Regions from separate parts of the Cohnella suwonensis genome, predicted to be linked through region 1. Evidence: riboswitches for the same ligand, from Rfam matches in the RefSeq annotation. Region 1 holds a riboswitch; each other region holds the start of a gene.
What was found. Region 1 has a riboswitch for cyclic di-AMP ahead of ACFPPD_RS12540 (TrkH family potassium uptake protein). Riboswitches for the same ligand answer to the same signal wherever they lie in the genome.

Region 2: it holds a riboswitch for cyclic di-AMP, as region 1 does, so the genes downstream of both, ACFPPD_RS11205 (hypothetical protein) here and ACFPPD_RS12540 (TrkH family potassium uptake protein) in region 1, are expected to answer to the same signal.
Region 3: it holds a riboswitch for cyclic di-AMP, as region 1 does, so the genes downstream of both, ACFPPD_RS16985 (ubiquitin-like domain-containing protein) here and ACFPPD_RS12540 (TrkH family potassium uptake protein) in region 1, are expected to answer to the same signal.

The regions. Positions count from the first base shown of each region.
Region 1 is NZ_JBHSMH010000038.1:48,260-51,533, forward strand. It holds gene ACFPPD_RS12535 (potassium channel family protein) at 1-629, opposite strand, end outside; gene ACFPPD_RS12540 (TrkH family potassium uptake protein) at 643-1,959, opposite strand; cyclic di-AMP (ydaO/yuaA leader) riboswitch at 2,160-2,344, opposite strand; gene ACFPPD_RS12545 (CPBP family intramembrane glutamic endopeptidase) at 2,608-3,274, shown strand, end outside.
Region 2 is NZ_JBHSMH010000030.1:54,867-58,140, reverse strand. It holds gene kdpA (potassium-transporting ATPase subunit KdpA) at 1-1,141, opposite strand, end outside; gene ACFPPD_RS11210 (potassium-transporting ATPase subunit F) at 1,155-1,232, opposite strand; gene ACFPPD_RS11205 (hypothetical protein) at 1,352-1,768, opposite strand; cyclic di-AMP (ydaO/yuaA leader) riboswitch at 1,882-2,049, opposite strand; cyclic di-AMP (ydaO/yuaA leader) riboswitch at 2,293-2,489, opposite strand; gene ACFPPD_RS11200 (peptidylprolyl isomerase) at 2,893-3,274, shown strand, end outside.
Region 3 is NZ_JBHSMH010000062.1:11,890-15,163, forward strand. It holds gene ACFPPD_RS16975 (HD domain-containing protein) at 1-253, shown strand, start outside; gene ACFPPD_RS16980 (TatD family hydrolase) at 277-1,050, shown strand; cyclic di-AMP (ydaO/yuaA leader) riboswitch at 1,229-1,447, shown strand; gene ACFPPD_RS16985 (ubiquitin-like domain-containing protein) at 1,818-2,975, shown strand; gene rnmV (ribonuclease M5) at 3,123-3,274, shown strand, end outside.

The sequences.
Region 1 (3,274 bases):
TGATCGTTCGTCCCGATGACGACCATGACGTCGTCCGTCGACAAGACGTCCTTGGCGACCGGAGCGATGATGATGCCCTTCGGCTTGTTGATCGCGACGATGCTGCAGCCGAAGCGCCCTCTCGGATTCACGTCGTCGAGCGATTTGCCCGATAGACAGCTCGGCACCTGAAGCTCGGCGATCGTATATTGCTTGGAAAGCTCGATATAATCGAGCAGATTCGGAGAGACGAGCTGATGAGCGACGCGCACGCCCATGTCTCTTTCGGGATAGATGATCCGATCGACGCCGACCCGCTCCAGCACGCGGCCGTGCAGATCGGATACCGCCTTCGCGACGACCTTCTTGACCCCGAGGTCTTTCAAGAGAATCGTCGCGAGAATGCTCGCCTGGATATCGTCGCCGATCGCGACGACGCCGCAATCGAAGTTGCGGGCGCCGACCGATCTCAACACTTCCTCCTCGGTGGCATCCGCGACGATCGCGTGCGTCAGCACGTTCGACATCTCCTGCACTTTTTCTTCGTCCCGGTCCACGCCGAGCACTTCATACCCCAGATTAATAAGCTCGCGACCGAGGCTGGAGCCGAACCGGCCAAGCCCGATAATGACGAATTGGTTCAATTTCATGACGTCAACTTCCTTATCCGATTATGATTTTGCCTTCCGCGTGACGATAAAGCTGACGTCCTTGTCTAGGTCCGAGCGCGTAAGTCAACGTGAGCGGTCCGAGCCGGCCGATGAACATCATGATAATGATGATGATTTTTCCCGCGAGCGTCAGTTGGGGCGTGATCCCGAGCGATAGCCCGACCGTGCCGAAAGCCGACGTGACCTCGAACAAAATTTTCAGAAATAGTTGATCTTCCGTCGTCGATAAGATCATCGTCGCCAGAATGACGAGGCCGAAGGCGAACATCGTGACCGTCAGCGCTTTGTACACCCTTTCTTGGGCAAGCCGGTATTTGAAAAACACGACGTCTTCCTTGCCGCGCACCATCGCAACGACCGCGCCGATCAGCGCCGTGAACGTCGTCGTCTTGATGCCACCACCCGTCGATCCCGGAGACGCGCCGATGAACATGAGGATGATCATGAAGAACTGGGTTGCTTGCCTCATCGCCCCGAGATCGATCGTGTTCACGCCGGCGGTTCTCGGGGAAACGGACTGCGTGAACGCCGCCAATATTTTCTCCCCGAAATTCAGTTGCGCCATTGTCGAATTCGTATACTCGAACACGAAGATCAGAATCGCGCCCGCCAGAATGAGAATGCCGCTCATGCTCAGGACGACTTTCGAATGAAGCGACAGCTTCCGCTTCGGATTGCGAATGTCGACGAGATCGGCAAGCACGACGAAGCCGAGACCGCCGAGAATGATGAGCAGCATCGTCACGATGTTGACGAACGGATCGCCGACGTAATCGACCAAGCTGCGGTAATCTCCCATCACATCGAAGCCGGCGTTATTGAAGAAGGACACCGCATGGAACACGCCCCGGTACAACGCCTTCCCGAACGGCATATCGAACGTGAACCGGATCGTGAACAAGACTGCCCCGGCGAGTTCGATCGACAGCGCGTAGAGAATCACCTTGCGGACGAGCCGGATAATGCCTTCTATGCTCGATTGGTTAAACGATTCTTGAAGCACCAACCGTTCCTTGAGCGAAATTCGCCTCTTCAACGCGATCGCGAACAGCGTCGCCATCGTCATGAAGCCGAGTCCGCCGATCTGGATCATCGTCAGAATGATCAATTGTCCGGCCGTCGTCCAATACGTCCCCGTATCGACGACGACGAGACCGGTCACGCACGTCGCCGAAGTCGCGGTAAACAGCGTATCGATGAATCTCGGTTGCGCGTCGCCCGTATGGGCGAACGGAAGCATCAGCAAGCCGGCACCCGTTAAAATGATCGCGGCGAACCCAATAACGAGAAGACGCGGCGGAGAAGCCATTATAGATTCGAACAACTTGCGCAGCACTGGCTTTCCCTCCATCAACCGATGATGATTTTACCTTCCGCATGGTGGAACGCGAGGAAGATATTCTCTAGTTTGCCCGAAAGCGTCGATTCTCCCGTAAATCCGATCATCTTATGCCTTCTGACCGCACAAAAAAAGCACTGGAATCCCAGTGCCCGAAAATCGCACACGATTCCTGTTCGCGCTTGGCCTACGAGGTTAGCTGTCGGGTTCGGGCACGAACAGGCTGCCCTATCCAACGGCGGTCGGCGCCGCCGCTTGGAATTCACCCCGGTCTCCGCGAATACAATAGAACTTGTACCCGTGAGCGGTTGGTTCCCCCGTTTTCCGTCGTTCGGAAATTCGGCTCTTCTTTCGTTTCATCGTCATCTATGAAACGTACCACCGAATTATATTCTTTCCATCGGAGGGGGACAACACCAATTTTAAGTCAAACCGAGGCGTTTGAACGACTATGGTAAAGCTATTCGCCCGATAGGACGCCCAGACAACGATTATCGTCCGCTTTGCTTTCATTTTCGCCGAAAATGCGAGATACTGGATGAAAATAACGGCAGCGGATTCGCGCGGCCTTGCTGTATGCGTTTACTTCGGCTTTTATTGCGTAAGGAGAGATGTCAAATGAACGGAACGCAGCTTTCGCGACTGGATCGCCGCTGGGTATGGACGGCCGCGGCCGGCCTTTTCCTCTTCTTGCTCGTCCAAGTATTCCCCAATACCGGCCAATTGTTCTCGTCGGGTACGGAAGGGGTGCTCACCCGGGCGGAGGCGGAGACCCAAGCGTTCGCCTTGGCGGAGAGCAAATTCGGTCTCGCCCCGGGAATCGCGCGGAACGCGGAAGTGACCCACCTCTCGGACGGCGACGCGGTCGGCTACCTAACGAAAAATCAGCTGAACGCCGTTTACGATAAGGAATGGTCCGATCGCGCACCGACGGACGTCTATGCCGTCTCCCTTCAATCCGCCGGTTATTCCGGCAGGCTTGTCCTGTATCTGAACATGGAAAAAGGGACTCTCGTCGGCTGGGAGCACGCGTCCGAAAGGGAGAGCGCGTCCCCCGCTTCTTCCGGCGAGAGCAATAGCGAATCCGTCGCTTCAGCGCTGCAATACGCGGCTCGTTGGGGGGTAGACCCCGCCGATTGGAATCCGGACGGTCTCGCGCGCGAAGACGGATCCGTGCGGTTCACCGCCGCGTCGAACAAATCCGCGATCGGAGAAGCGGCCGTCAGCTTGGACGTTCGCGTACCCGCCGCATACAGCCCCTTGTCTTCGGCGTTCCCGCCCTGGC
Region 2 (3,274 bases), on a different contig from region 1:
TCAGCCCGACGCCCTTGCCGCCGAACACGACGTTGAGCATCATCTCGCCTAGCGCGCCGAGGCCGCCGAGAGGAGTGAGCGTGTCGTGCATGTTGTTGACCGTCCCCGTCGTCGCCGCGGTCGTGACTGCGGTGAACAACGCGGACTGCGGAATGCCGAAACGAACTTCCTTCCCTTCCATGCTGCCTTGCGAGGAATCGATTCCCATCGCGTTGATCGCGGGATTGCCGCGCAGCTCAGAGAAGTAGATGAGCGCAAGGAACGCCAGGAACAACGTCATCATCGCGCCGAACACGACCCAGCCTTGCTTGCGGTTCTTCGCGAAGCGGCCGTATACGTAAGGAAGGGCGGCAGGTAACGTCCACATGGACAAAATCTCGACGACGTTCGTCAGCGGGCTCGGGTTCTCGAACGGATGCGCCGAGTTGACGCCGAAGAAACCTCCGCCGTTCGTCCCCAGATGTTTGATCGATTCAAGCGCCGCGACCGGACCGATCGCGATATTTTGCACGGCCCCGCTTAACGTCGTTACCGTCAGCGTCGGGTCTAGCGTCTGGGGCACTTGAAGCGCCACGAGCAGCAGCGTCACCAAGACGGCCGACGGCAAGAAAATCCGGGTGTGCGATTTCACGAAATCCTCGAAGAAGTTCCCGATCGTCTCGCCCTTGCTCGTGATGCCCCGCACGAACGCGATCGCCACCGAGAAACCCGTGGCCGCCGACGTGAACATCATCATGATAATGACGGCCATCTGGGTGAAGTAGGACAGGCCCGACTCCCCGCTGTAATGCTGCAAGTTCGTATTCGTGATGAAGCTAATGATCGTATTAAAAGAAAGCGTCTGCTCCATGTTGTCGATGCCGCTCGGGTTGAACGGCAAGTATTTTTGCAATCGCAGGACCAGGTAACCGACCGCCACGAGCACGATATTCGTCAGCAGGAAGCTCAGCGCGTATTTTTTCCACGTCATCCCGCTTCTGTTCTTCAGTCCGATCAGCCAATAGATGAGTCTTTCGAACGGTCCGAAAATACGGTCCAGCCGGTTAGGTTCGTTGGAGAATACGTGATAGACGTAACTCCCGACCGGTTTCACCAGCAGCGCGAGCACCGCCAGAACGATGACGATTTGCAACAGGCCCATAGCCCTTCCTCCTCTAGAACTTCTCCGGATTTACCAAAGCGTATATTAAATAGATAAAGACGACTGCCGTGAAAATCGATACGACGATCATTGGCGATCCCCCCCCGATCCGTCGGCGATCCGGCTGCACCAAGCCAAAAATCCGTAGAACAACGCAAAGGTTCCCGCCAATAGCAACACCATATACAGATCAAGCATGGAATAGCCTCCTTACGATTTGACGATCAGGTCATCGGTAATGAGAAATGCGTAGTCCCGAGCGTTACTATGAATGACGTAGTTGACGCCCAGTCCTTTGTAGACGTGCCTCGGATTGTGGCTCCCCGTAACGACGTAGATCGGCTTGGACGTCCAGCTGCGGCAGATCTGCGCGTACCTGCAACAGAGGGTCAGGCTTTTCTCGAACAAATACACTTTGCCGACCGGCACCTCCGGAATCATCCAGGAGTCTTCCTTCGTCGTATTGACGACGATAACGCGCTCCGCGCCGAGCGCCATGATTCTCTCGTATTCGGACGCGTTGTTGACGATGGCCGCGAAAGGGATCCGTTTATGCTTCAGCATTTTCATGAATCGCTCGCCGGCTACGTTCGGGGCAGATACCAAGACGATATCCCGGTCACCCATCTTTCTACTCCTCCTGTCTTCGTACCCGGAGGAAGCAACGAAAAAAGCCGCGGGAAGAGGGACTCTTCTCGCGGCTTCGGGCATGGCGAAATATAACCGTGCCGTCACGATAAGTTGCCTCTCTCGGAACGCTTGCGAGGTTAGCTGCCGGATTCGGGCGTGAGAGTCGCCCTACCCGAAGCCGCGAACGGCTCCGGGATTCACCCCATGGACGCGCGGTCGGCGCAATCCGTTGGTTCCCCCGCTTCCCGGTTATTCCGGGAATTCAGCGAATCGTATGCATACGAGCAAACACGCCTTCAGCGTCCCATGACGCCGAAGTAGCTTTGCGTAGGTTATTCGGAAATGGATAAGCGTGAAACGAATCCATACTGAATAACAGAAAAACCGCAGAGGACGATTCGATAGAAGCTAAGCGCATCTGGGCGCTTGCCCGCTTGAATCGCGATTCCCCTGCGGCCGTTACGGTCACAAGTTCATCATCCTCTCTCCATGGCGGCATGCCGATCCCGAAAAGAAAGACCGGTTGCACGCTCTACGCTTACGAGGTTAGCTGTCGGATTCGGGCGGTGAGAGTCGCCCTACCCGGCGGGCCGCATCCTTGGTGCGGCGGCGCCGGGATTCACCCCGGACGGCGGATTCCCGGCTCTCACACCGGTCGTCCGCCATCGATGGTTCCCCCGTTTTCCGTATATTCACGGAAACTCAGCGATTACGAATGGAACAATATCCAATTGGCCAAGCAAACACGCCTCCGACGTCCTCTGACGATAGAGAAGCTTTGCGAAGGTTATTCGGAATGGAATAAGGAGAATCTTATTCACTCACGAATAACTGAATCGAATATTACGCCTGCCGCCATCCGTTGTAAAGGAATACCAGCATGTGCTATTTCGCCGCTTTTCGCCTCGCGACGCAATTGTACCGCTTACAAGATCGACGATCTTTACAATGCTCCTTCCAGCTCTCTATCTCTTCCGTTTTCGAAAATATCGCAATAGCCCAAATGCGCACATCCCATAGTCGCAAGCGATTACCCCGCTAGCCCCTTCCCATTTCTGGATTCCGCCTTCTCCGCTATGATATGATACGAAGGGACATAGAGAGGACAAGGGGGACTTGTAATGAGCACTTCGCGTTATCGCTTGACCCTTACGCTTCTCGCGCTCGTCGCGCTTTTGCTCGTCGCGACCGGTTGCGGAGGCAACAACAAATCCAACGAAGGCGGCAATGCCGCCGCCACACAGGAGGCTTCCCCGATGAACGGAGTAGACACTAGCGGCGATAACCCGATCGTAACGATCGAGATGGACAGCGGCAAGACGATCAAAGTCGAGCTGTATCCGAAAGTCGCGCCGAACACCGTCAACAACTTTATCTCGCTCGTCAAAAAAGGCTTCTACGACGGCACCATTTTCCACCGCGTCATTCCGAACTTCATGATCCAAGGCGGCGACCCCGAAGGCACGGGCATGGGTGGACCGGGCTACTCGATCGCCGGCGAAT
Region 3 (3,274 bases), on a different contig from region 1:
GGAGGTCGACACGCCGATGGATTCCCCATACGACATGTACAAGCCCGGCGCCTTGCCGAACGGCAAGGAGAAGCCTCCGATCCTGCTGCTCGGCGAGCAAGACCGGCTGACGGAGATTTCGATGAAATCCGACATCATTCAATCGATCGCGGGTCTTCACCGCGGCAAATACAACGTGTATTATCCGGAGGATTTGGTGCTTCCGCACGCCCATCGGCTCAGTTCCGAGACGCGCAACAAACTATCTATATAATAGAAGGGAGACAACTTCCGACAATGCTTATCGACACGCACGCGCACCTTGATTCTTCCAAGTTCGACAACGATCGCGAAGACGTCATTTCCCGCGCGCGGGAAGCCGGCGTGGATACGATCGTCAATATCGGCTTTAACCGGGAGACGATTCCGACGACGATGGCCCTCGCGGAAAAATACCCGTTCATCTACGCCGTCGTCGGCTGGCACCCGACCGATGCGATCGACATGAGGCTGGAAGAGGACCTGGCGTGGATCGAAAGGCTGTGCAGCCATCCGAAAGTCGTCGCCATCGGAGAGATCGGGCTCGACTATTATTGGGACACGTCCCCGAAGGATTTGCAGCAGGTCGTGTTCCGCGAACAGATCCGGCTCGCCCGCCGGCTCAAGAAGCCGATCGTCATCCATAACCGGGACGCTCACGAAGACGTCGTCAGATTGCTCAAGGAAGAGAAAGCGGAAGAAGTGGGCGGCATCATGCATTGCTTCTCCGGAAGCTGGGAGACGGCCAAGTCGTGCCTGGACATGAACTTCCATATTTCGTTCGGAGGACCCATAACTTACAAGAATGCCAGGGTGCCCAAAGAGGTGCTCGAAAGGGTTCCGATCGACCGATTGCTCATCGAAACGGACGCCCCGTATTTGACTCCTCACCCTCACCGGGGGAAGAGAAACGAGTCGGCTTACGTTCGTCTCGTCGCGGAGGCCGCGGCGGAAATCAAAGGAATTTCTTTGGAAGAATTAGGTAAAATAACGAGCGAAAACGCGAAGCGCCGATTCGGCCTCACGAGATAAACGGAATATTCGGGAGAAAAACGGAACGATTCTAAGAAAAAACTAGCTTTTTCCGCTCATTCCAACGGAGAACCGCCCGATTTTCCATGAAAATAGGGAAATTCGTCCGATGCACCTTCTTTACACCTATGTTCGATAGAGGTTATGATCGTAGGCAGAAGTTTGAATATGACATTCCTTTTCCAGTGCGCTTAATCTCCCGAAAGGGAGAACGGGGGACCCAACGCGGCGGCGAGCAAGCAATACGTCCAAGGCGGTCCGAGCAATCTTGGGGTGAATATCGCAAGCGGCATGAACGCGCCTCTATCCGAGCTACGCGTCTTGACCGGGAGCGATTAGGGCGACTCTCTTTGCCCGAATCCGACAGCTAACCCCGTAAGCGTTATAGAGAGAGGTCAACTCGTGCCGCGATAACATCCTATCATTCCAACTGCGGAAGCCACGAACAGATCCTCTGTCTCGATGGCTTTTTGTGTTGCGAGCATAACCTTTCCCATACGCCAACGGGTATGAGAGAGGTTATGCGGAGGCCTTTCGGAAGCAAGAGAGAGATGAAAACTCTCGCTTACGAATGGTTCCCCAAAAGGGGTATCCGGCTTGTACGAACGGTACAGGCATGCACGACTGGACAAGGCGGCGCGAATTTCGAGAGCCCATGAAACCGATCGAGGGCGAGCTTCGAAGCGTCGTTAACATTATGGATTAGTCGCGTCTGACAAGTATCATGCATCACAGTCGACGGCGGGGCTATGAGGAGGAACGAGAAAATGGGCAGTATTCCCGTAGCGGATACCCATGATCCACGACCGACCGGCAAGCTTATCGCACTGCGATGGAAGCATGAGCATTTGCGCGTAGCCATTTTGGGCGCAATTCTCGTTTTTGCCATCACGATGACGTTCATGTCGCTCTTGCAAAAGGCGGCCACGAAGAACGTCACGATTATCGATAACGGAGTCGCCTCCGTTATTGCCACCCAGACCAACAACGTCGAAGAGCTGTTCGCGGAACGTAACATCCGCGTCGGACCTTTCGACAGCATGTCGGGGCAACTGACCGACAAGTTGGACGAAGGAACCCGGATCGTCATCGATCGGGCGGTAAGCATAACGGTTAAGGCGGACGGCAAGGAGCAAGTGGCCCATACGACCGCCGACACGGTCGGCGCGGCCATCGGCTCGCTGAATCTCGGTCTCGCGGGGGACGATCGCGTCTCTCCGGCGGCCGGCACGGCGCTCGCCGACGGAATGACCGTATCGGTCGTTCGGGTACGCAAGGAAGTGACCGAAACGAAGCTTCCGATCGCGTTCAAAGTCGTGGAACAGAAGAACGCCGATCTGGAGACCGGCAAGACCAAGGTCATTACTCAAGGCAAAGCGGGCGTCGTCGTCTACAAGACGGAACGCGTCTACGAAGACGGCAAGCTCGTCAGCCAGGAAATGATCGAGAAAACCGTCGCGCAACCGGCCGTACAGAAAGTCGTCGCGGTCGGCACGAAGAAGAAAGCGGAAGTGGCAACGGCCTCTTATACGGGAACGCCGAGCGCCGCCGAAGCCCAATTCGTCAGCTTGAACGGCAAGAAAGTCAAAGTCCGCCGTCTGCTGACGAACGTGACGTTGACCGCGTACTCCGCCGGCTTCGCGTCGACGGGCAAGACGAAAGGCGACTCCGACTACGGCGTCACCTCGTCGGGAGCGATCGTCAAGGAAGGGCGCACGATCGCGGTCGACCCGCGCGTCATTCCGATCGGCTGGTGGGTGTACATCGAGGGCATCGGATTCCGAAGAGCCGAAGATACCGGCGGCGCGGTCAAGGGCAAGAAGATCGACGTCTACTACGACAGCGAATCCCATGCCAACAAGTTCGGCACGAAACGCGGATTCAAGGTGTACGTCATCGGCCCGGTCAAACCGTCCGCGGATTGATCGGCGCAATAATGCGAGTCCAAGAATCGGGGAGAAGCCCATGCGGCTTCTTCCCGATTCTTTTGCCGTAGGGTATAGACTTGATGTATCGGTCAAGTTCATATACGCTTGTAACCATAAAAGAAGCGGCAAAGGCGGTATCGGAAGTTGAATATCCAGGAAATCATCGTCGTCGAGGGCAAAGACGATACGACGGCGGTGCAACGGGCGGTCGGCGCGGACACGATCGAGACGGGCGGTTCCGCGGTCGGCGAGGACGTCCTTCGGCGAATCGAGTTGGCGCAAGCCCGCAGGGGAGT